3 regions of the Micromonospora sp. NPDC049662 genome follow, and region 2 is predicted to be linked to each of the others. Evidence: riboswitches for the same ligand, from Rfam matches in the RefSeq annotation. Region 2 holds a riboswitch; each other region holds the start of a gene.
What was found. Region 2 has a riboswitch for cyclic di-AMP ahead of AB0J36_RS23525 (C39 family peptidase). Riboswitches for the same ligand answer to the same signal wherever they lie in the genome.
Positions count from the first base shown of each region.

Region 1: linked by a shared signal. The riboswitch ahead of AB0J36_RS04675 (NlpC/P60 family protein) and the one ahead of AB0J36_RS23525 (C39 family peptidase) in region 2 are both predicted to bind cyclic di-AMP.
Region 3: linked by a shared signal. The riboswitch ahead of AB0J36_RS07395 (hypothetical protein) and the one ahead of AB0J36_RS23525 (C39 family peptidase) in region 2 are both predicted to bind cyclic di-AMP.

Region 1 covers NZ_JBFAOC010000004.1:66,133-71,795, forward strand. Annotated here, with positions in the region: gene AB0J36_RS04665 (pyridoxamine 5'-phosphate oxidase family protein) at 100-648, opposite strand; gene dcd (dCTP deaminase) at 726-1,304, shown strand; gene AB0J36_RS04675 (NlpC/P60 family protein) at 1,376-2,416, opposite strand; cyclic di-AMP (ydaO/yuaA leader) riboswitch at 2,429-2,564, opposite strand; gene AB0J36_RS04680 (N-acetylmuramoyl-L-alanine amidase) at 2,800-4,755, shown strand; gene AB0J36_RS04685 (NlpC/P60 family protein) at 4,814-5,663, opposite strand, start outside.
Region 2 covers NZ_JBFAOC010000035.1:43,927-56,206, forward strand. Annotated here, with positions in the region: gene AB0J36_RS23515 (CDP-glycerol glycerophosphotransferase family protein) at 1-1,542, shown strand, start outside; gene AB0J36_RS23520 (alpha/beta hydrolase) at 1,547-2,293, opposite strand; gene AB0J36_RS23525 (C39 family peptidase) at 2,427-3,275, opposite strand; cyclic di-AMP (ydaO/yuaA leader) riboswitch at 3,509-3,649, opposite strand; gene AB0J36_RS23530 (hypothetical protein) at 3,935-4,705, opposite strand; gene AB0J36_RS23535 (hypothetical protein) at 4,883-5,326, opposite strand; gene AB0J36_RS23540 (acyltransferase) at 5,510-6,712, opposite strand; gene AB0J36_RS23545 (glycosyltransferase) at 6,854-8,017, shown strand; gene pseI (pseudaminic acid synthase) at 8,121-9,173, shown strand; gene AB0J36_RS23555 (hypothetical protein) at 9,362-9,793, opposite strand; gene AB0J36_RS23560 (SDR family NAD(P)-dependent oxidoreductase) at 9,777-10,532, opposite strand; gene AB0J36_RS23565 (AMP-binding protein) at 10,525-11,796, opposite strand; gene AB0J36_RS23570 (acyl carrier protein) at 11,793-12,044, opposite strand; gene AB0J36_RS23575 (GNAT family N-acetyltransferase) at 12,144-12,280, shown strand, end outside.
Region 3 covers NZ_JBFAOC010000006.1:195,132-200,794, forward strand. Annotated here, with positions in the region: gene AB0J36_RS07375 (STAS domain-containing protein) at 114-476, shown strand; gene AB0J36_RS07380 (hypothetical protein) at 494-649, opposite strand; gene AB0J36_RS07385 (SRPBCC family protein) at 746-1,198, shown strand; gene AB0J36_RS07390 (hypothetical protein) at 1,218-1,745, opposite strand; gene AB0J36_RS07395 (hypothetical protein) at 1,839-2,867, opposite strand; cyclic di-AMP (ydaO/yuaA leader) riboswitch at 2,921-3,052, opposite strand; gene AB0J36_RS07400 (cation diffusion facilitator family transporter) at 3,165-4,082, opposite strand; gene AB0J36_RS07405 (AAA family ATPase) at 4,190-5,663, opposite strand, start outside.

The DNA of each region.
Region 1 (5,663 bases), on a different contig from region 2:
CGTGTAACGCTGCCCGCGCTCCCACCCAACACGCGAACTCCTGTCGCCGGCTCCGTCACGACGGAGCCGGCACCGGCGTATCTGCCCCCAGGGCCGTGGTCAGGCGGCCGTGCACTGGACGTCGCGGCTGCGGCGGGTCGGGCGCGTCTGCGGTACGGCCGCGGGCGCGGCCGCCGCGGGCGGGGTCTGCGGATCGAGCCAGACCTGGACGGCCGGACGCCCCACGGCGATGCCCAGGCCGTGCTGGTCACGACGGGTCAGCATCGCCACGTCGACGGTGAACTCGAACAGCCGCCAGTCGGCCCGCGGCTCGGCCCGAGCGCTCTGCGCCAGCCGGGCCACCCGGACCGGATCGGTGACCGGCCAGGCGTGACCCGCCACGTACGCCTCGTCGTCGCTCTCCTCCGGAGGGAACGAATGCAGCGCGTATCGGCCGTCCCGTTCGAGGTCCCGGCGCTTCGGCGAGTCGATGATGAAGCAGAACAGACCCTCGTCGGTGATGACCGGGGAGACCGGATGGACCCGGGGCCCACCGTCGGCACGGACCGTGGCCAGATAGCCGAAGCCCGGCCCGTACTGCTGCAGGAGAACGCGGATGCCGTCGGCGAGGCGGGGCTCGTCGACGGCGAAATCGGACCAGGAAGCCATGCGAGCATTCTATCGAACAAATGTACGAGGAGCGACCTCGACACGCTGGTCACCGCCCACCTCGCTATGGTGGTCCGATGCTGCTCTCCGACCGTGACCTGGTCTCCGAGATCAAGGCCGGCACGCTGGGCCTGGAGCCGTTCGAGCCCACCCTGGTCCAACCCTCCAGCATCGACGTACGACTCGACCGGCTGTTCCGGGTCTTCAACAACCATCTCTACACCCACATCGACCCGGCCATGCAGCAGGACGACCTGACCTCGGTGGTCGAGGTGCCCGACGGCGAGCCGTTCGTGCTGCACCCGGGAGAGTTCGTGCTCGCCTCGACGCTGGAGGTGATCTCGCTCGGCGACCAGCTCGCCGGCCGACTGGAGGGGAAGAGCTCGCTGGGCCGCCTCGGCCTGCTCACCCACTCAACCGCCGGGTTCATCGACCCGGGCTTCTCCGGGCACGTCACGCTGGAGCTGTCCAACGTGGCGAACCTGCCGATCACCCTCTGGCCGGGCATGAAGATTGGTCAGCTCTGCATCTTCCGACTCTCGTCGCCCGCCGAACACCCGTACGGCTCGGTGGTCTACGGCTCGCGTTACCAGGGTCAGCGAGGCCCGACGCCCAGTCGCTCCTGGCAGAACTGGCGTGCCTGGCCGACGCGCTGATCCGCCCTTGCGATGTAAGGAAGGGCCCCCTTCTATACCTGAGGCGTTAGAAGGGGGCCCTTCCTTACATCTCAGCCGGGGCGGCCGTAGCTGTGGATGGGCCCGTCGTCGACCTTCTTCATCTTGACGGGCACGCCGGCCTGGGAGGCGTGCACCACCCAGCCGTCGCCGACGTACATGCCGACGTGGTGGATGTCGCTGTAGTAGAAGACCAGGTCACCGGGGCGCAGGTCGCCCTTGCTGACGTTCTTGGTCACCCGGCTCTGCGCGGCGGCGTTGTGCGGCAGCGACACACCGGCCTTCGCCCAGGCGGCCAGCATCAGCCCGGAGCAGTCGTACGAGTTCGGACCCTCGGCGCCCCACACGTACGGCTTGCCGATCTGGGCGCAGGCGAACTTGACCGCGATGCCGGCACCGCCACCCGGGTAGCTGGCCGGGCAGGGCGCGGGACGCAGCGAACCGCCGCCGCCGTTGCCGTACACCTTGAGGCGCAGCTTCTGTAGCCGGTCGATCTCCTCGTTGATCTGCTTCTTCTTCGCCGCCAACTGGGCCTCGGTGCGGGTCAGCTGGACCACCATCTCGTCCAGCGGCGCCTTCTGCCGGGCCAGCTCGTTGCGCAGGTCGGCGACCTGGCGGACGTCCTCCTGCTGGTTGTGGGCGAAGCGGTCGAGCATTTCGAGCTGACCGACCATCTCACTGGGCGACCGGCTGCCGAGCATCGTGTTGACGGTCGACAGGTTTTCACCCATGTACGCGCGGACGGCCAGCGCGCTGACCTTGTCCATCGCGGCGTCGACCTGGCGCTCCAGCGGCGCGATGCGGGCGGCGAGCGTGTCGGCCTGCTTGCGCTTGAGGGCCAGGTCGGCTCGGGTGGCGTTGTGCCGCTCGATGATCGGTTCGAGCTTGTTCCAGTCGTCGTCGATCTGCCGTTCGATCTCGGCGACGGACGGGTCGGCGTGGGCCACCGTGGCGCTACCGGTCAGGACGACGGCGACGCCGACCAGGGCGGCGAGGGCGGTGGTGAAGCGGGACCAGCGTGGACGCGGCACGATCGACGTCGGGTCGGCCGAGGCCGACCGTCCGGACGACGGCCGCGGGGCTTGGAGGGCCACCGGGTTCCGTACTCCTTCTTCCTGACCGCCTACCGGGTTAGCTGACGGGTTCGGGCGGGAAGTGGGCGCCCTACCGCAGGAACTGCGGATTCACCCCGAGGAACCTGGGTCCCCGGCTCGCTCGCGAGCGACTCGGCGGTGTCGGTCCGTTACCGCCCGGGGTGGGCAGACCTGCTACCGGGCCGACGAATGACCAGAGTAGAGACGGCCGTTACCGATCCGCAACCCGTGCGGCCGTGACACTCCGTACCGATTGCGGCGGGCCATCGAGCGGACGTGAAGATTTCCTTCCGTACGTTTCGAAACATGGAAAGGTATTGACGCGGGCTCCCGAGCAGGACGAAGGTGACGGCACCGACACCAGTTCACATGTAGGGGGTTCGATGAAACGTCCGACCCTGCTCGCCGTCGCGCTCGTCACCGCCACGGCGGCCGTGCCGCTGTCCGCCGGCCCGGCCACCGCGGCCCCCGCCGCCGACCGCCAGCAGCAGTACGCCGCCGCGGCGACCGAGTACGGCGTACCCATCGACGTACTACTCGGCGTCTCCTACCTGGAGTCCCGCTGGGACAGCAATGCCGGCACGCCGAGCACCAGCGGCGGCTACGGCCCGATGCACCTGACCGACGCCCGGCACGTGACCGCCCTGCCCCGGGGCGGTCACCACGACGCCCCGGGAGAGGATCCGCGCGGCGACGAGTCCCGTCGTCCTCTCGCACCGGCGCCCGCCCCCGGCAACGCGCCGCCCAGCGCCGCGCTGCAGACCGTGGACGCCGCCGCCGCGCTCACCGGCGCCACCGCCGAGGCGCTGCGCACCGACCCGACGACGAACCTCCGGGGTGGGGCGGCGCTGCTGGCCGCGTACCAACGGGAGGTCGGCGCCCCGGTCGGAGTCGGCACCGACCCGGGCACCTGGTACGGCGCGGTGGCCCGCTATGCCGGCGCGGACAGCGCCGATGCCGCGGCGGCCTTCGCCGACGAGGTCTTCACCACGATCGGCGCGGGCGAGACGCGGGTGACCGACGACGGCCAGCGGGTCACGCTGCCGGCCCGGGCGGTACGACCCGAGCGGTCCTGGCTGGACCGACTGGGGCTGCGGCGACTCGCCCGCCCGGACGGGTTGGAGTGCCCGAGCACCGTGTCCTGTGAGTGGATCCCGGCACCCTACGCGGCGTTCGGCGACGGCGACTACGGCAACCACGACCTGTCCGACCGGCCCGCCCGGCAGAAGATCGAGTACATCGTCATCCACGACACCGAGGCGAGTTGGGCGACCACCCTGCAACTCGTCCAGGACCCAACCTACGTGAGCTGGCACTACTCGCTGCGCTCGGTGGACGGGCACATCGCCCAGCACGTCCGCACCAAGGACGTCGCCTGGCACGCCGGCAACTGGTACGTCAACGCCAAGTCGATCGGGCTGGAACACGAGGGCTTCGCCGCGCAGGGCACCTGGTACACGGAGGCGATGTACCGCACGTCGGCGAAGCTGGTGCGGCACCTCGCGCTGCGGCTGGGCATCCCGCTGGACCGCCAGCACATCATCGGCCACGACAACGTGCCCGGCACCACGGCGGCGACGGTCCGCGGGATGCACTGGGACCCCGGGCCGTACTGGGACTGGACGCACTACTTCGACCTGCTGCACGCCCCACGGCTGGACACCGGCAGCCCGGCCACCGGGCTGGTCCGGATCGACCCCGACTACGCGACAAACCAGCCGGCGTTCACCGGATGCGTCACCCCCGGGACGCCGTGCGCGCCCCGCGGCTCCTCGTCGGTGGTGCTACGCACCGCGCCGGCTCCGGACGCGCCACTGGTCAACGACATCGCGCTGCGCCCCGACGGCACCCCGAACACGATGGACGTGTCGGACCACGGTGCCCGCGCGTCCGCCGGCCAGACGTACGCGCTGGCCGGTCGACAGGGCGACTGGACGGCCATCTGGTACCTCGGGCAGCGGGCGTGGTTCCACAACCCCGCGTCCGCGCCGACGGCCACCTGGACGGTCGGCATGGTGGTCACCCCGAAGCCCGGCCGGGCCACGGTCCCCGTCTACGGGCGGGCGTACCCGGAGCAGGCGGCCTACCCGGCCGGCGTGCCGTACCAGGCGATCTCACCGTTGCAGTACACCCTCGCCGCCGGCCAGCGGTACGCCGTCGGCGCGGTGCTGCCCGGCGAGTACTACCGGGCCAGCACGTTCGACGGCTCCTCGCCCGGCGACTGGACGGTGATCCGGGGCCAGAACCGGTACGCGCAGATCCAGTTCGGCCACCGCGTCATGTACGTCGACCTCGCCGACGTGCAGTTGCTGCCGTCCCCGGTGGGCGCACCCCGCTGAGGAACCACGACGGCCCCCGGTCGAGGTGACCGGGGGCCGTCGTCGTGCGTGCTGGGGATCAGCCAGGTCGGCGGAACCCGGCGACCGGCATGGTGTTGATGCTGGACACCTGCACCGGTTTACCGGCGCGTGGCGCGTGCACCATCTGGTTGTTGCCCAGATACAGCCCGACATGACTCAGGCCCGAGTAGAAGAAGACCAGGTCACCGGCACGGGCGTCGGCGCGCGAGACGGCCTTGCCCTCGTTCCACTGATCACCCGTGTGGTGGGTGAGGTAGATCCCGGCCGACTTGTAGGCGTACTGGGTCAGGCCCGAGCAGTCGAACGAGTTCGGGCCGGTGGCGCCCCAGACGTACGGGTCGCCGACCTGCTGGCAGGCGGTCTTGATCGCCTTCTGCGCCGCCACAGAGACCACGCCGTTGATGGTCGGGCAGCCGGCGGTCTTGACCGTGGTCTTGGGCATCGACGCTTCGAGCTTCTTGATCTCGGCGTCGATCTGCTTCTTCTTGGCCGCCAGCTCGCTCTGCTGCTTGGTCTGGGTGGCGATCAGCGCGTCCAGCTTCTGCTTCTCGCCGTCGTACTTGGCCCGGACGGCGAGCACACCCTCAACCTGCTTGCGCTCCTGGGAGGCGAGCCGGTCGAGGAGGGTGAGCTGCTCGGTGAGCGTGTCCGGCTTGGCGCTGACCAGCAGCGCGCCGATCTCCTGCGAGGGGCCCGACATGTAGTAACGGGAAGCGAGGTCGCCGACCCGGTTGAGTGCCAGCTCGCTCTGCAGGGCCAGCGGCTCGATCTTCTTCTGAAGCTCGGACGACTTCTTGCGGTTGACGGCGAGTTGCGCCCGCACCTTGTTGTACTTCTCGATCGTGGGCTCCAACTCCTCCCACTTCTTGTCGATCTGCGCCTCGATC
Region 2 (12,280 bases):
GTGGCGGCGGCCGCTGAGCAGCGGATCCGACCGGGCGCCGACCTGGTGGCAGAGACCGCCCTGATCGCCGCGGCGGTCCTGGTCGGTTACTCCCGACGGCTTGACGACGGCTTCGACCCGGCGCTGGCCGCGACGGCGCTGGTCCTGCTGGGGCTGGTGCTGCTGGTGGGGCCGTTGCGTACCGCCGGCAACCTGGAGATCCGGGCGGCCAACCTGCCGGTACGCGCCTGGACCCCGCTGATCGCTGACCGACTCGGCGTCGCCCTGCTGGGGCTGCTCGCGGTGGTGGCCATCGCCGCCGCGTCGACCCTGCCGGCCGTCGTGGCGCTCGCCGCCAGCCTGCTGGTGGCCGCCGGCGCCGGGGCGGTCGCGCTGGACCTGGCCAAGCGACGGTTCCGCCCGGCCGCCGGCGGTGGGCAGGTCGCCCGCGCGCTACGCCGGCACGAGCCGGAGTTCCTGCTCTACTTCTCCGCACCCCCCGGCTCCGAGTACCAGGTCACCATGTGGCTGCCGTACCTCGAACGGATCGGCCGGCCCTTCCTGGTGCTGGTCCGTGAGCCGGAGTTCGTCGCGCCGATCGCCGCGGCCACCGACGCGCCGGTGGTCTACTGCCCCACGCTGCGCGCGATGGACGAGGCGCTGGTGCCGAGCCTGCGGGTGGCCTTCTACGTCAACCACGGGGCGAAGAACAGCCACTGCATCCGGTTCACCCAGCTCACCCACGTCCAACTGCACCACGGCGACAGCGACAAGGCGCCCAGCGCCAACCCGGTCTCGGGCATCTTCGACCGGATCTTCGTGGCCGGGCCGGCGGCGATCGACCGGTACGCCCGCGCCGGGGTGCAGATCCCGGCCGAGAAGTTCGTCGTGGTGGGCCGTCCCCAGGTCGAGTCGATCGAGGTGCGCCAGGAGCCGACGCGGGGCCTCGCGCACCCGACGGTGCTCTACACCCCGACCTGGACCGGGCACCACGCCGACGCCGACTACTGCTCGCTGCCGGTGGCCGAGGAGCTGCTGCGGCGGCTGCTGGGGCGCGGCGCGACGGTGATCCTGCGGGCGCATCCGTACACGACGCAGAACCCGGCGTCGGCACGCCAGTTGGGCCGGCTCACCGAACTGCTGGCCGTCGACCGCGCCCGCACCGGCCGGCAGCACGTGTTCGGCGCGGCCGCCCGGGAGCTGAGCCTGACCGAGTGCGTCAACCGCTCGGACGCGCTGGTCTCCGACGTCTCCGGGGTGATCTCCGACTACCTCTACTCCGGCAAGCCGTACGCCGTCACCGACATGGGTGACGAGGGCGACCGGTTCACCGAGCGCTTTCCACTGGCCGGCTCGGGCTACGTGCTGCGGCGCGACATGTCCAACGTGGACGCCGTGCTCACGGCCCTGCTGGACACCGACCCGCTGGCCGATGCCCGCTGGGTCACCCGCCGCCGCTACCTGGGCGACTTCCCGGCCGAGTCGTACGCCGAGGGTTTCCTGACCGCCGCCCGCCGCGAGCTGACCTCGGCCCGGGAACTACCCGCGCCCGCAGCCGCCTGACCGGTCAGCGGTACGGCTCCAGCAACGCCAGCACGGCCGCCGGATCCTCCAGGTGCGCGTTGTGCCCGAGACCGGACAGCGTGGCGACCGGTACGCCGTACTCCTTGAGCTGCGCGTCCGTGACCATCGGGTCGTGCTCCCCGCGGGCCAGCACCACCGGCACGTCGGTCGCCGCGAGCAGCGCCGCCAGGTCGGGCGCGCCGACGGCGAACGCGGCGTTGTCCATCGCGAGCCGCCACCGGCCGTCGACCTGACGCAGACCGGCGTCGACCATCGGGTGGTCCGGGAGGACCAGACCGGTGAGGCCGGCGACCCGCAGGTACCGGCGGGCGGCCTCGGTACGGCTGGTGAACCAGCCCACCGGGCGGGCGGCGAGGTCCGCGGCACGGGCCAGCTCGGCCGGCGCCCAGACGGCCTTGATGCCCAAGCCCACCACCGCGTCCACTGGCAGACCGGCGGCGCGGGCCGCCAGCGCCAGGCCGACCACGCCACCGAGCGAGTGCCCGAGCACCACGATGCGGTCGTCGGAGGCCAGGCCCTGCGCGACCCGCTGGGCGAAACCCTCGAAGGAGTACGACGACAGCGGCGCCGACCAACCGTGACCGGCGAGATCGGGCGCCAGCCACCGGCCGGGCCAGTGCTGCTCCAGAAGTGGCGCCCAGGGCAGCCACAGGTCACCCGTCGCCCCCATGCCGTGCAGCAGCAACAGGATCGGCTCCCGGCCAGCTTGACCACCCGATTCATCCACCACGGCCGCAGTCTCCCACGGTTCGCGGCCCGGTACGAGAGCCGTTCACCGGCGTCGCGCCCGACACGGGGACGCCGCGGGCGCCGGCCCCTCGTGGGAGACGGCGCCCGCGGCGTCGTGGGGTGTCGCGCGTTGGTCAGGCGGAGTAACCCCGGGTGGCGATCCAGTTCGCCAGGTCGATCGTGGTGATCCAGTAGGCCGGGTCGGCGGCGTTCGCCGAGTCGGCGATCCGCACCGTACGGCCGTTGTCCTTGTAGCCGACGACGGCGATGTAGTGCCCACCGCCGTAGGAGTGATAGCCGCCCTCGGTGTCGATGGCGTCGCCGACGACGTTCGCCACCACGCCCCGGCCATCGGTGATGGCCTTGACGACGTCGGCCTGAAGACGGTCCATCTGGGCCGGGCTGGGCGTGCCCGCGAACATGCGGGTGCGGTACGGGGAGCCCTTCACCTCGGCGTTGAGCACCCGGGTGGTGTCCTCGGCCGAGTTGGTGCCCATCTCGGTGGTGCCCAGTTCGGCGCCGAGCTCCTCCTGGGTGCGGTCGATCCCGCTGGCGCTGAGCGCGTTGCGGGTGGCCGCCGGGCCGCAGTTGTAGTAGGTGTTCTGCGCCTCGTAGTCGTAGTCGAGCACCTTCGTCGCGGGCGGCTTCGGCGGCGTCGGCTTCCGGGTGACGTCCGGGTTGCTCGTGGCCTTCGCGGCGGGGGACGCGGCGGTGGTGGCCGGGGCGGCGGTGCTCGGTGCGACGCTCGCCGACGGGGCCGCGGACCGGAGTTCGCCACGGGAGGCGACGGTGTCACTGCGCATCTCGGCGACCGTGGTCGGGGTACGCGAGCCGGCCGGGGCGTCGTCGGCGCCGGCGACCAGGGCGCCGGCGGTGGTGGCGATCGCGAGGGCCGCGGCGGAGGCGGCGACGATTTGGTACGGGCGCTCGGTCGCGAGGCGACGGAGCTGGCGCTTCAGGGTGTGCTTCACGAGGTCCTCCACGGTTCACAGGGAGAGCGGCACACCGGGGCTCGACCGGCATCCGGGCAGGCGTCAGCGCGCGGGCGGTGGCCCGCGGATGATGAGCCGCTCAGGGGAACGCCCGGCGCGGCCGGGCGGGAAGTGCGGTGACCCGGGGGGTCAGCTCACCGTCACGAGGCGGATGAGCGGGGACACCGCGTCGCCGTGGAGGCGGCGGAACAACAAGGGGGTCGAGGGGTGCTGCACGAGGATGGAACTCCTTCCGTCACCGCCTACCGGGTTAGCTGACGGATTCGGGCGGGAAGATCGCCCTACCGCGGGCCGTGGCTCGCGGATTCACCCCGGACTTACTGTGGGTCCCCGGTTCGTTGATCACGATTGAGCGGGTCGGCGCGGCGTCGCCTCCTGCGATCGGTAACCGCACCGGACGGGACGACAGTACTGGCCGGTACGCACTCTGCCAAGCCGTGCCCACCTGCGTAAACATCGATTGGCCCAGCAATTTCTGCGCGTTCTGCCGCTGACGTGACTCGATGGGACAACGGGTTCCGCCGGCACCTGTGGGCGACAACCGGACAGGTGGCCGACAACGCGGCCACAATCGCGGGCGCAATGGCCGCCGATGATGCCCGCCGCCCGATTTCCGCCGCCGGTGACCCGCCTCACATAACGGATCGGGCTCAACCGGCCCGGGCCGGACGCCAGCGTGCCACGAGGGCCGTACGCGACGGCCGCGTCGCGGTGCGCCGGGAGAACGCCGGGCTCGGCCGCGACCGGACCGCCGCCACGTACGCCTCCTCGGCGAGGACGCGCGCCGACTCGGCGGCCACCTCGGCGTCCCGCCAGGACGACCGCTCCCGCTCGGCGGCCGTCCGGTGCTCGGCCAGCCTCGCGTCACGGATCGCCCGGATGAGCAGCGTCTCCTGCTCGACCGGGTGCCGGCGGGGGTCCCAGCCGCGCCGGTGCCCGAACACGTCGCCGAGCTGAGCCATGGTCAACTCCCCCCGCCAGTGCGCCGCCATGGCGGCACGGTGCAGATAGCGCTCCCTCGCCGCGTACTCGGCGGGGGTGTGCGGGGTACGCGGTGTCGGCAACGCCCCGGCACCGGCGACCCGACGGGCGGCCGTGTCCGCCTCGTCGTACGCGGTCCAGGCCCGCTGCGCCTCGTCCTGAGCGACCAGCCAGTCAGCGCGCCGCCGTCGGGCGGTCCGCGCGGCCCGGGCGGCGGCCACGGCCACCTCCTCGGCGTACCGGCGCAGGTCGGCCATCTCGGCGACGGCCATCTCGCGGGCGGTGGGTGTCGGCGGCGTGGGGTCGGCCGCGGGCGAGTCCCGCTCCGGTCGGGCCACCAGGACGGCGAGGACCGTCAGCGCCAGCAGGAACAGGGCCGACCAGATGGCGGCGGCCTGGGGCACCTCGGTCAGGAACTGGTAGAAGACGACGGTTTCCATGATCGACACCTCGGCATGAGCACGTAAGCGATGGGATGCCGCACGGGCGGGTGCGGGCGGTGTGTCGTCAGGTGTGGTGACTGGCGTTCGGTCTGGCGGCGTCGCCGGTGATGGAGATCTCGGCGCGCCACACTCCGGCGCTCGCGGGACGGCGTGCCGCCCCGGTGACTGACCCCGCTAGGCCGGCGGGGCGCGGGGGGCCCGGCTGGCCGAGCCGGCGGCGCGGAGGGGCCGCTCCGAGCCCGTGCGCGCCGAGGTCACGCCCGCCAATGGGCGGGGCAACGCGTCCGAACCACCGTGCCGGGCGGGCTGCGGCTCGACCGACCGCGCGGAGGCGTCAGCGCCAAGCTCTGCGGCTCGTCCCTCGCCGACCCTGTCGGTGGCGGCCGAGCCGGTGGCGGCGCGGTCGGTGAGGACGGTGGAGAGGGCCGCGGTCGACGGTCCGAGCGGCTCCGCGAGGGCGAGCGACCCGATGATGGGCGGCGGGGCCGCGGCGGTCGATGCCGGTAGCAGCGCCGGGGCCGCGCCCAGGGCGAGCGACAGCACGGCGAGGCTGGTCAGCACCCGTGCCGCCCAGCGCGCCACCCACCACAGGGGACAGGTGAGCGCGACCGGGAGCACGTCCTCACGCTACCGTCGGGACCGCCCGGACGCATCGGCGACGGGCGTGTCGGCCAGCGCCGCGCCGACCCCGTCCGACCAGCGTGGACCAGGTGGCGTCAGCCGGCGCTGGTGGGTGCCACCGCGCCGGTCAAGATCGCGCTCGATCGTTGATGTAGTGGCCTCACTCGGCTGACGAGACCACTACAACCAGGATCGAGCGCGATCTTGCGCGTCTGGACGGGCGGGCACGGGCGGCACGCCGGCGTCACCGCTCCCGGCCGACGAGGTGGTGCGCTGATGGGGAACGAGCGGCGGGCGACCCGGGCGACGTGGCGCGAGCCGGCGCATCATCGGGGTCTCCACCCAGCGGTGCAGCAACCCGGCGAGGACCAGGTTCGCGAGCAGGAATCCGAGCACCACCGCCGGACCCCGCCAACCCCGGAAACCGGTCCCCCAGTCGCCGCTGAGCCGGAGCACGCTCGTCATCACCAGGACGTGCACCAGGTAGAAGGCGAACGAGACCTCGCCGAGCCAGACCAGCGGACGCGAGCGCCACGGCGAGCGCCGGCCGCGCACGTCGGCGTCGGCGGCCGCGGTGATCACCAACAGGTACGCGACGGCGAGCAGCGTGGTCCACAACTCGGCGCGGATCCACTGCGCGGCGGCCACCCAGGTGCCCACGAAGATCGCGGTGGCGGCGGTCAGGCCAGGCCCGCGCCACCGGCCCCGGAGCATCAGCTCGGCCGCCACCGCGCCCAACCAGAACTCCAGGGACCGCACCGGCGGGAAGATCTGGGTGAACCACCAGCGGCTTACCTCCGGCACCAGATGCTGGGCCGGCCAGAGCGCGAGGATCAGCAGCGGCAGCGCGACCACGAGCGCCCAGAGCACCGCGGGTCGCGCCCGGCGCAACAGGGGCAGCGCCAGCGGCAGACAGAGGTAGAAGAAGAACTCGCAGGACAGCGACCAGCTCACCGTGTTGACGCTGTAGAACCAGCCCAGCCGGGGGTCCCACGCCTGCAACAGCAGCAGGTTCTCCACGGCGACGGCCGGCAGGACGGGATCGGCGAACCACCCGGCGACCAGCAGCGCGGCGGCCCACAGCACCACGTGGTTCGGGTAGATCTTCGCGACCCGTCGACGCCAGAAGGTCAGCCGCGAGTCGCCCGGGCGGGCCGACCAGACCAACACGAAGCCGCTGAGAATGAAGAAGAACTGCACGCCGGACAGGCCGAGGGTGAAGAGGGCGTCGACGACGGCCTTGTACTCCGGCTCGGCGATGATCCGCATCGTCCCGGCGTGGAACCCGAAGACCAGCAGCGCGGCGATCCACCGCAGCCCGGTCAGCGACGGCAGCCGGGCGGGGGCGGCCGGCGCGGCCGGCGCGTCGGTGGTGCTCGTCATGCCGAGGCACCCTACCGGGTCACTCCCGGGTGAACCGGGCGGCCGTTGTTTACCTTCCGCTTCGCGGGTGTTCAGGGATTTCACCATCGGCGGCCACGTGTGGTTCCGGGGCTGGCCATCCACGTCGTCGAAGGTGGCGACGTGGTCAATGAGCCGACGCACGCGCCGCTGCTGAGCATCGTCGTGCCCGTCTACGGCGTCGAGGCTTACCTGTACCAGTGCCTCGAGTCGGTCCGGGCGGACATCCCGGCGGGCGAGTCGGAGGCGGTCGAGCTGATCGCCGTGGACGACGCCTCGCCGGACGGCTGCGGCGCGATGCTGCGGTCCTACGCCACCGGGCGCGACAACGTCCGCGTCGTACACCTGGAAGAGAACGTGGGTCTGGGCCTGGCCCGCAACGCGGGCCTCGACGTGGCCACCGGCCGGTACGTGTGGTTCGTCGACAGCGACGACTGGCTGCCACCGGGCACGATCGCGGCGGTGCTGGACCGGCTGCGTGAACACCAGCCCGACGTCCTCATGCTGGACCACCTGCGGGTGCACGAGGACGGTCGGCGGGAGGTCGACGCGAGCAGCCACCTGCTGCGCGGGGTGCCGGGCGTGGCCCGCCTGGCCGACCAGCCGCACCTGCTGCGGGTGCAGCACACGGCGTGGAACAAGGTGGTACGCCGGGCCTTTCTCGACGAGTTGGAGCTGCGCTTCTTCCCCGGCTGGTACGAGGACATCCCGTTCAGCCACCCGCTGCTGATCGGCGCGGAGAAGATCTCGGTGCTGGACCGGGTCTGCTACCTGTACCGGCAGGGCCGCCAGGGCGCCATCACCTCCACCCGCAGTGGCCGGCACTTCGACGCGTTCGGCCAGTACGAGCGGCTGATGGACTGGGTTGCCCGCCGGCACCCGGACGAGGGCCTGCGGGCCGAGCTGTTCGAGCTGATGATCAGCCACTACCTGGTGGTGGTCGGCAACGACGACCGGCTGCACCCACACCTGCGGCGCGCCTTCTTCCACCGGGTCGCCGAGCACTACCGCCGATACCTGCCCCCCGGCGGCTATCCGATGCCGCCGGGGGTCAGCGGGCTCAAGCACCGCCTGGTGGGGCGGGGCGACTGGTTGGCGTACTCGGCGCTGCGGCAGGCGCACCGGGTCACCGGACGGTGGCGACGGTCCGGCCCGACCGCCAGCGCCGACTCGTCGTCGACCGACGACCCCTCCCGAGCGGCGCGGTCGACGAGCAGGCCGGACGGCGGGCACGCCGCCGGCAGGCCGGGACGGTCGGACGCGCTGGCCGGTGGCCGCCTGCCGTGACCCGTTCGGCGGGTGCCCGGGTTTTTCAGGTCGTCCACCCGTTCGGGGGGACGACGACAGCACCACCGCACGTCGGTGCGGGCGTAAGGGAACAGAGGTCGGAATGACGGCGACAATCAAGATCGGACCGCACGCGGTCGGTGCCGGGGAGCGGCCCTTCGTGGTCGCCGAGATGTCCGGTAACCACAACGGCGACCTGGACCGGGCGCTGGCCATCGTGGACGCGGTCGCCGAGAGCGGCGCGCACGCGCTCAAGCTGCAGACGTACCGGCCGGACACGATCACGATCGACGTCGACACCCCGGCCTTCCGCATCTCCGGCGGACACGAGCTGTGGGGCGGGGAGAACCTGTACCGCCTCTACGAGCGGGCGCACACCCCGTACGAGTGGCACGCCCCGATCTTCGCGCGGGCCCGCGCGCGCGGGCTGACGGTCTTCTCGTCACCGTTCGACGCGACCGCCGTGGCGCTGTTGGAGTCGTTGGACGCCCCGGCGTACAAGATCGCGTCCTCGGAGCTGGTGGACCTGCCGCTGATCCGCTTGGTGGCCAGCACCGGCAAGCCGATGGTGATCTCGACCGGGATGGCGACGGTCGCCGAGATCGACGCCGCCGTACGGACCGCGCGCGACGGCGGCGCGGCGGGCATCGTCCTGCTGGCCTGCACCGCGTCCTACCCGGCACCCCCCGCCGACAGCAACCTGCGCCGCCTGCCGGTGCTGGCCGGCGCGTTCGACGTGCCGGTCGGGCTCTCCGACCACACGCCCGGTATCGGCGTGGCGGTCGCCTCGGTGGCGCTGGGCGCCTGCTTCATCGAGAAGCACGTGACCCTGGACCGGGCCGATGGCGGCGTGGACTCGGACTTCTCGCTGAACCCGGCGGAGTTGACCGCGCTCGTCGAGGAGTCGGGCCGCGCCTACGCGGCGCTGGGCGGCACCGCGATCGGCCCGACGCCGGCCGAGCGGGAAGGGCTACGGTTCCGCCGTTCGCTGTTCGTGGTCGAGGACGTCCGGGCCGGCGACCCGGTGACGGCACAGAACGTCCGGTCGATCCGCCCAGCCGGCGGCCTGGCCCCGATCGAGATCGACAGGGTGTTGGGCCGCACCTTCACCACCGACGTCCCGCGCGGCACCCCGCTGAGCTGGGACCTGATCTGACCGCTGTGCGGCCGGGTGCCCCGCCGCGCCGGTAGCGGCGCCGCGGGGTGCCCGGCTCTGCGGCTGGCAGTGCCCTGTGCGCCTCCTGTCGAGCTGCCCCGAAAATGGGGCGCGTGCCGTGGGTGCCATCCCGCCCCACCGATGGGGCAGCTCGACAGGAGGCGCCCGACAACAGCGGCACCCCGCCGTCAGTCGCGGCCGGTCAGCCCCGCGCCCTGCTCGGGGGCGAAGCCGACGGTGACCACCAGGTCGGCGACCCGCAGGGTGCTCCAGAGGATGGCGACGTTCACCGGAGTGCCCAGCCCGTGCCGACGCCACCAGGTCGCGATCGGCACGTCGACCAACTTGCAGCAGCACTCGGCCCGGGTCCACCGGGCCCAGAAGTCAGCGGTGCCGAAGTGGCGGGCCAGTGCCGGGGGCACCGGGGCGTTCGCGCGCTCCGCGTCGACGGCCACTCGCCAACCCGGCACCGGCGGGCCGTACCAGCCGACGCAGCGCCCGTCGTCGAGGTGACTGCGGGTCGTCGCCGAGGCCAGGTCGGCGGGCGTACCGATGCGTAGGTGCCGTTCGGCGGCGGCGAGCAGTCCCGGCACCGGGCGCAGGTCAGATGGAGGCGGCACCGTCCACCACGATGACCTGGCCGTTGATGTTGGTGTGCTCGCGCAGCAGCATCCGCACCACCGGTACGACCTCCTCCGGCTCGGTCAGGTGGCCGGTCGGGGTACGGCGCACGATCTGGTCGAGCTGGGTCGGGCCGAGCACGGCGGACATCTCCGAGGCGAAGAAGCCGGGCGCGACCGCGTTGACCAGCATCCGGCCGCCGAGTTCCCGGGCGAGCGAGCGGGTGGCGGCGTCCATGCCGCCCTTGGTGGCCGAGTACGCGACCAGGCCCGGGAAGCCACGCTGCGCGCAGATCGAGGTGATGTTGACGACGCGGCCCCGCAGCCCCTTGCCGAGCATCCGACGGATCACCAGCCGGGTCAGTTGCAGCGGCGCGGTCAGGTTGGTCTCGATGATCCGGGCGATGTCGTCGGTCGCGGTGTGCACGTGCAGGGAGTCCTGCCCGACGGCGGCGTTGTTGACGATGCCGTCGATCGGGCCGAGGCGCTGCTCCACCTCGCGGACGAAGCCCTGCGCGGCGCGCAGATCGGTGACGTCGACCGAACCGACGTGCACCCGGTCGGGGTGCTCGGCGGCGAGCTTCTCCAGCTCGGGGGTGACGGTACGGGCGAACGCGGCCACCCGTACGCCCGCGTCGAGCAGGTCGGTGACGATGGCCAGGCCCAGCCCCCGGGAACCGCCGGAGACGAGGACCACGGAGCTGGGGGGAACGAGCTTGGTGTCGGCGGGGTCAGACATCGCTCTTCAGGGTCTCCTTGACGGGAATCTCGGTCAGCACACGGATCCGGCGGGGCACGGCGTGCTCGGGCAGCCGGTCGGCGCACCAGCGGACCAGCGCGGCCTCGTCGGGCAGCGGGGCGTCCGCGTGCTCGGCGGGTGCGAGGACCACGTCGGCGACGACCATCCGACCGAGCACCGGGGCGCGGCGGCCGGTGACGCGGGCCCAGGCCACATCGGGATGCTGGGTCAGCACGCCACGGACCACACCGGCGGAGACCTTGCTCCCACCCACGTTGATCTCGTCGGTGTCCAAGCGACCTGTGATCAGCACCCGCCCGTCGACCACCTGCACCCGATCCCCGGTGCGGACCGGGCCGGAGAGCCCGACCCCGTGGTACGGGGAGGTGACGACCAGTTCGTCGTCGCGTACCGACAGGGTGGGTCGGCCCTCGGTTTCCCGGTCCAGCCACTCGGCGGGGAACCCGGCCCGCCCGTCGTGCACCACAATGGACGCGCCGACCTCCGAGGACGCGTAGATCCAGGAGATCCGCGCGGCGGGGAAGACCTCGCGCAGCTGGTCCAGGATCGCCTGGTCCACCGGCTCGCCGCCGAGGGTGATCTGACGCAGCGGCACCCGGGCCAGCGCGGCGGCGTCCCGGTAGAGGGTGCGCCGCCAGAAGGTGGGCGTGCCGGACGCGGCGTCGACCCCGTGCGCGGCGGCGACCGCCGGCCAATCGTCCAGTTCGTCCGGCTCGATGACCACCAGGTGCTGACCGGGCTGGGTCAGCGACAGGGTCACGACCTGCCACCAGGCGTACGTGCCGGGGGCGTAGGGGCACAGCCAGGTCCGGTCCGGCTGGTCGGCCCGCACGGTGGTCAACGTGTCGAGGGTGTGCCCGACCCGCTTGGGACGGCCCGTCGACCCGGACGTCAGCAGCCACAGCCGGCCGGGTTCGGCGACGCGCGATCGGGCGGGCGCGCTGGGGTGCGCGCCGTCGTCGTCGAGGAGGGTCACGGTGAAGCCCGCGTCGTCCAGCTCCGCGCGCATCGTCGCGTCCACCCGACTCGCGGTGCTGAGCAGCAGCTCGGTGCCGTGCACGGCGTGCTGTCGCGCGGCGGCGAGCGCGTGCCGGGCGGAGTGCGCCAGCACCGCGGCGGGGTCGGGCAGCTGCGGCGTCGGCAACGTCCGCCAGGTCAGCGCGGCGCCGCCCGCGACGAGCCGGTTGTCGACGCCGGCCGGTTCCCGACCCGCCGTGGCCGGGTGGGGGGTCGCGACGGTCACTGCTGCGAAAGCTCGACGAGGAAGTCGAGGACGTCGCCGACGGTGGCGATGCGGCGCAGGCCGGGAGCGTCGAAGTTGAGCTCCTCCCCCGTCTCGTCCTCAACGCGCAGGGCCAGCTCGGAGAAGTCCAGCGAGCGGAAACCGATGTCCCGCAGCTGCGCCGCGTCGTCGGCGGGCAGCTCCTTGTCCTGGTTCTTGAGCACCTGCGCCATGAGGTCGCGGATCTGCGCGCGACTCAATTCGTTCATGCGCCGGAGTCTACAACCCAGCGAATGGATAACTGCTTTCCCGGTAGGCCCGGGTAAGGTGCTCCGACCGGATGTGTTCAGACAGGAAAGCGGGAGCACGTGCTACGCGAAGCGACGGCGGACGACGTTCATCTGATGTTGTCCTGGCGTAATCAGGAAACCAACCGTCAGGTCAGCAAGACCAGCCACGAGATCACCGCCGAGGAGCACGCCCGGTGGTGGTCGGCGGTGCGCGA
Region 3 (5,663 bases), on a different contig from region 2:
TCCGTGAATTGCTCATCCCGAGGGGTGGCGACCGAGGCCGTTGGAGGAATACTCTCGGTCGCGGCCCGCGTACTGATGAGGCGCCCGGGGGACGGGCGGGTGGAGGTGCTCGCGTGAGCCTGTCGATCGTGAAGTCGGTCCTGTCCGGTGGTGTCGTCGAGATCGCCCCGCGGGGTGAGATCGACGTCGACACAGCGTACGAGGTGCGAGAGGCGATTGCGGAGGTGCTGGCCAAGAGCCGTCCGCTGCGCATCGAGCTGAACATGAGGCTGGTCACCTTCATCGACTCCGTGGGCATCAGCGCCATGGTCGCCGGCTTCCAGACCGCCGAGGTCAGTGGCGTCAAGCTGGTCGTCACCGAGCCGAGCCGGTTCGTGCACCGTCAGCTCTGGGTGACCGGCCTGCTCGGTCTCTTCGGTGCACCGGAGCCCTACTTCGCCGGGGCCGCCACCCCCGAGGTGCTTCCCGGCGCCTGAGGCGCGGGTGGCCACCGTCAGGCCTGCGCGTCCGGACCGGTCAGGTCCACGTCGGTCACCTCGGTGACTGCCCGGATCGCCGTGACCGACGCGTAGCCGGCGGCCAGCAACGCCACGTCGGTGCCGGGCTGCGCGGCCTGCCCGGGCTCCTGCAACGAGGCGGCGCAGAGCACCACGTCGACCCGAGGGACAGCACCAGTCCGTCCGGCCGTTGCCAGCCCAGGGCGGCGTACGGGACGATCGTGCGACCAGCGACGTCGGGAGACGGTGTGTTCGGCAGCGATACCTTCAGCTACACCGTCCAGGCCCGCTGCTCAGTCGCCGAGGCGGCGGCGCTGTTGAGCGACCTGACCCGTCAGGGTGAACTGCATCCCCTGATCGTGCGGGTGCGCGAGGTGCCGCCCCGCCCGGGGGCCCGCGCCAGCTACACGATCAACGACAGGCTGGTCGCCGGCCCGCTGCGCTTTCGCACCACGTACCACGCGGACGTGCTGGTCAGCGAGCCCGACGAGATCGTCACCGTGGCCCGCCAGTGGCCCGCCACCACGGTTCGCAACCACACCCGGCTGCGCGCCGAGCCGGACGGTCTGGTCCGCATCGACGTCGACATCACCCTGCGCGCGCCGACACCCCTGTTCCGGTACGCCTTCGGTCAGGCCCGCGCCGCCCACCTCGCCCTGGCCGCGCGCCTCGGCGCGGCCCTCGACGACCCCGCGCCGTGAGCCCTCGGTCCCGCGCCCACTACTTCCTTATTGGTGCGTGACGTGGCGCCACGGGGCGCGCAGGGCGATCCCGCGTCGTGCCGCCGGCGGGTCGGCGTCCCCAGGGCTTGTACGTCGACAGGACCGTCGCGATGATCATGAGGCTGGTCGACACCGCGGGCGCGATCACCAGGTCGGCGCGGTCCCGCGCCGGTAGCGCGGCGCCCAGCGCGGCGGCGTGCCGCAGGTTCGGGGTGAGCAGGAACAGCACCAGCCCGACCATCACTGTGGTGATCACGAGCTTGATCACCACCCAGCGGTAGCGCAGCAGGCCCCAGGGGGTGAGCAGCGCGCTGGCGACACCGACGAGCCACACGAGCACGCTCAGCGGCGCGAAGAGCACGGTGCCGACGAGCCCGGCGACCGGGTAGACCACGGCCGGGTCGGCGCCGCGCTGTGCCGCGATGCCGAGGGTGAGTAGCACCAGGTCGGCCCCGAGCCAGCCGAGGGAGGTGACCAGGTGCAGGGTGAGCAGGGCCTTGCGCGTGCGGGGCGCGATTCGCGGCATACCCGAATGCTCCCGGCCCGACCCCGCGTGGTCGTCCGACCAGCGACGACGTCCGGGGTACGCCCGCTGACGTACCCCGGACGGCGTCGGTGGTCAGTACACCGACAGGTGCACGTGGTTGGTGTGGTCGCTGGAGGGGTCGCCGTTCCCCCCGCTGTACGACTTCCAGCCGCTGCTGGGTAGCCAGATCTGCTTGAACCAGATCACGTAGAGCACCGCGAGCCGGTCGGCGTTGCGGATGAAGTACGCGGCCAGGTTGTTGCCGTACGTCTTGTCGCCGCCGGTGGCGATCCCGCCGAAGCCACCCTTCTGCGCGGCGAAGTCGCAGGCCCGGCCCTTGGGGTGCTCGCCCGAGCCGCCGTTGCGGTGACAGGAGACGTACCGGGTGAAGCCGGCGGCCTTGGCCTGGTTGAGCGCGTGCAGGGTACGGGGGGTGATGCAGCCGCTGGCCGGGGTGGGGTCGTTGATGCTGCACGACTCGGATGGCCAGGAGCCGTCGGAGTTGCGCGGTGCGGGCTGGGCGTTGGCGGTGGAGGTGCCACGGTTGGAGCCGGCTTCGGTGTCGGCGGCGGCGCTGGCGCGTGCCTTGTCGTTGGCGACGGTCAGGGCCCGCTCGGCCTGCTCCTTGCGCTTGGCCATCACCTCGACCTGCTTACGCTGCTCCCGGATCTCGCCGTCGAGGGCGACGCGGGTGCGGTTCGCCTCGTCCCGGGTGGCGTGCAGGTCGCGCAGCACCCGGTCCTCGTTGGCGGCCACCACGTCGAGGGCGGCGGCCCGGTCCATGAAGCCCTCGGGGGTGTTGCTGTTGAGCAGGGCCGAGACGGTGCTGAGTCGGCCGGTGCGGTACGCGACGCCGGCGATCTCGCCGACCTTGCCGTTGCGTACGGTCATCTCGGCCTCGGTGTCCTTCAGCTTGACCGCGAGCTGCTGTTGCCGCTGGATGGAGGTGTCCAGCGCGCGCTTCGCGTCCAGGTAGCCCTTGCTGGCCGCCTCGAGCTGGGCCCGTAGCGCCGGGGTGCCGCCCTCCTCGTCGCCGTCGGGCGCGGCGGCGGCCCGCAGGCCGGCGGGGGGAGCGGCGGTGGCGGCGCCGACCGGAAGCGCGACGCCGAGGGTGACCATCATGACGATCAGTGCCGCAAGCCGGGCGGCGGGTGGTCGTGCTGGTGCCACTACGCATGTCCTTCCGTCAGCCGCCGACCGGGTTAGCTGACGGGTTCGGGACGGAAGATCCCTACCGCTGACGCGGATGCACCCCAGGAACATGGTTCCCCGGTTCGCCCTGTCGGGCGATTAGGCGACGGCCGCCACCGGCGCCGGGAGGCGCCGCCGGGTGGTGGCCGGGACAGAGCCTACCGGTGCTGGTGGGGTCTGTGCAGCCGATGTGACGGAAGGTGCCGGCACCATCGCGAAGGATGACGGTCACCACTCGACGGAACCGCAGGCGCCCGGGGCGGCACCGGGTTCGGTCTGCAGCGTGGCGTGCTCGATGCGGAAGTCGTCCCGCAGGGCGGTACGCGCCGCAGTGAGCACCGCGCCGACCTCCGCGCCGGGCGCCATGGTCAGGTGCGCGGAGGCCACCTCCATGCCCGAGGTGAGCGTCCAGACGTGCAGGTCGTGCACCTCGACCACGCCGGGCACCGCGGCCAGACGGTCGTGCACGGCGGTGACCTGGAGGTGTTCCGGGGCGGCCTGCACGAGGATGCGTACGGCGGCCCGCCCCAGCCGCCAGGTGCGCGGCAGGATGAACACGCCGATCGCGACCGCGACCAGCGGATCGGCCCACCACCAGTCGGTGACGGCGATGAGCAGCGCAGCGCCGATCACGCCGAGCGAGCCGAGCAGGTCGCCCAGCACCTCCAGGTAGGCGCCCTGGAGGTTGATGCTCTCCCGGGCGCCGGCGCGCAGCAGCCCGAAGGCGACCACGTTCGCGAGCAGGCCGAGGATGGCCACCGTGAGCATCGGACCGCTGAGCACCCGGTGCGGGTCGCCGAACCGGCCGATCGCCTCGATCACCACGTAGACCGCCACGCCGGAGAGCAGGACGGCGTTGGCCAGCGCGGCGAGAACTTCGAGGCGGTAGAGCCCGAAGGTGCGTTGCGGGTCGCCGGTGGCCCGCCGCGTGGCGGTGATCGCGGCGAGCGCCATCCCGATGCCGAGTACGTCGGTGAACATGTGCCCGGCGTCGGAGAGCAGCGCCAGCGAGCCGGTGTGGAAGGCGGTCACCGCCTCGACCACCATCAGGGCAGCGAGCAGTCCGAAGGCCGCCCAGAGCCGTCCGCGATGCTGGTGGGCGGCGTTGGCGACCGACCCGTGGTGGTGGTCATGTCCTGCTCCCACGAGACCCACCCTCCGACGTCGCCCGGGACCCGGTCAAATGTATGCTCACATCGCTATGTGTGCAAGTGTAGGGCGAGGGCCGGCCCCTGGGCGCGCCAACCCGACGGTCAGCCGGTCGGGTCGACGGTGGTGAGCCGCTGGGTTGCCCGGGAGAGCGCCACGTAGAGCGTGCGTACACCCGAGCCCGGATCGGCCCGGATCTCGCTGGGGGCGACCAGCACGACTCCGTCGTACTCCATGCCCTTGGCCTCCAGGCTGGTCACCACCTGCAGGCGCGTCGCGCCGAGCGCGTCGAGCCAGCCGGCGACCTCGTCGCGGCGGGTGACCGGCGTGATCACCCCGACCGTGCCGTCGACCTCGCCCAGCAGGCCGGTGGCCGCCTGTACGGCCGCGGCCTGGAGCCCGGCGGGCGGCACCACCAGCTCGACCGGGTCGACGCCGGTGGAGCGGACGGCCCTCGGCAGGGGCAGGTCCGGATAGAGCCGGCGGATCTCCGCCGCCGCCACCGCGAAGATCTCCGCCGAGTTGCGGTAGTTGGTGGTGAGCGTGAACTCGTGCCGTTTGCGCCGGCCCAGCGCCTGGTCGCGGGAGCGGGTCAGCTCCTCGGGGTCACCGGTCCAGGCGGTCTGCGCCGGGTCGCCCACCACCGTCCACGAGGCCAACCGCCCACGCCGACCGATCATCCGCCACTGCATCGGCGAGACGTCCTGCGCCTCGTCGACGACCACGTGCGCGTACTCCCGGTAGTCCTCCGGCCGCTCCCGGGCCGCCGCGCGGGCGGCCCGCTGCCGGTCGGCCGCGGTGCTCAGCTCACGAACGCCGCCCGCGAGCTGGAACGGGTCGCGCCGGGCCCGCGCCGGTTTCACCGGCTTGCCGAGCAGCGCGTCCAGCTCGTCGAGCAGCGCCACGTCCGCGATGGTCAGGCCCTCGGAATCCAGGCTCTGGTACGCCGTGCCGAGCAGCCGGATCTCCGCGCCGGAGAGGATCCCGCCGGCGTACCGGCGCAGCCGATCCGGTCGAGCCAGCCAGCCCAGCACGTGCCGGGGGTGCAGGCGCGGCCACCAGGCCTTGAGGAACTCCCGGAACTCCGGCCGCTCCGCGATCTCGTCCTCGAAGGCCCGCTGCTCGGGCAGCCGGCCGATGTTCACGCGCCGGGCCTGCGCCCACAGCGCGGCGAAGACACCGTCGAAGCCGGCGCGGCGAACCTCGTTGCGCCGGGCGCCCCGGTGCAGCGCGCGGTCCCGAATCGCGTCCAGCTCGCGGCGGTCCAACCGCAGCAGCCCGCCCCGGTAGAGCAGGCGCAGCTCGCCAGGAGCCCCCGGCACCGCGTCGCGGGCCGCCCGTTCCAGCACCCGGCGCATGCGCAGCGAGCCCTTCACCGCCGCCACCTCGGGCGGGTCGGTTCGGGTGGCCGTCATCCCCGGGAACAGGGTGCCCAGCGAGTGCAGGGTCGCGGTGTCCTCGCCGAGCGACGGCAGCACCGAGGCGATGTACTCGACGAAGACGGTCGACGGCCCGACCACCAGGATGCCGCCACCGGCGTACCGGCTGCGGTCGGAGTAGAGCAGGAAGGCCGCCCGG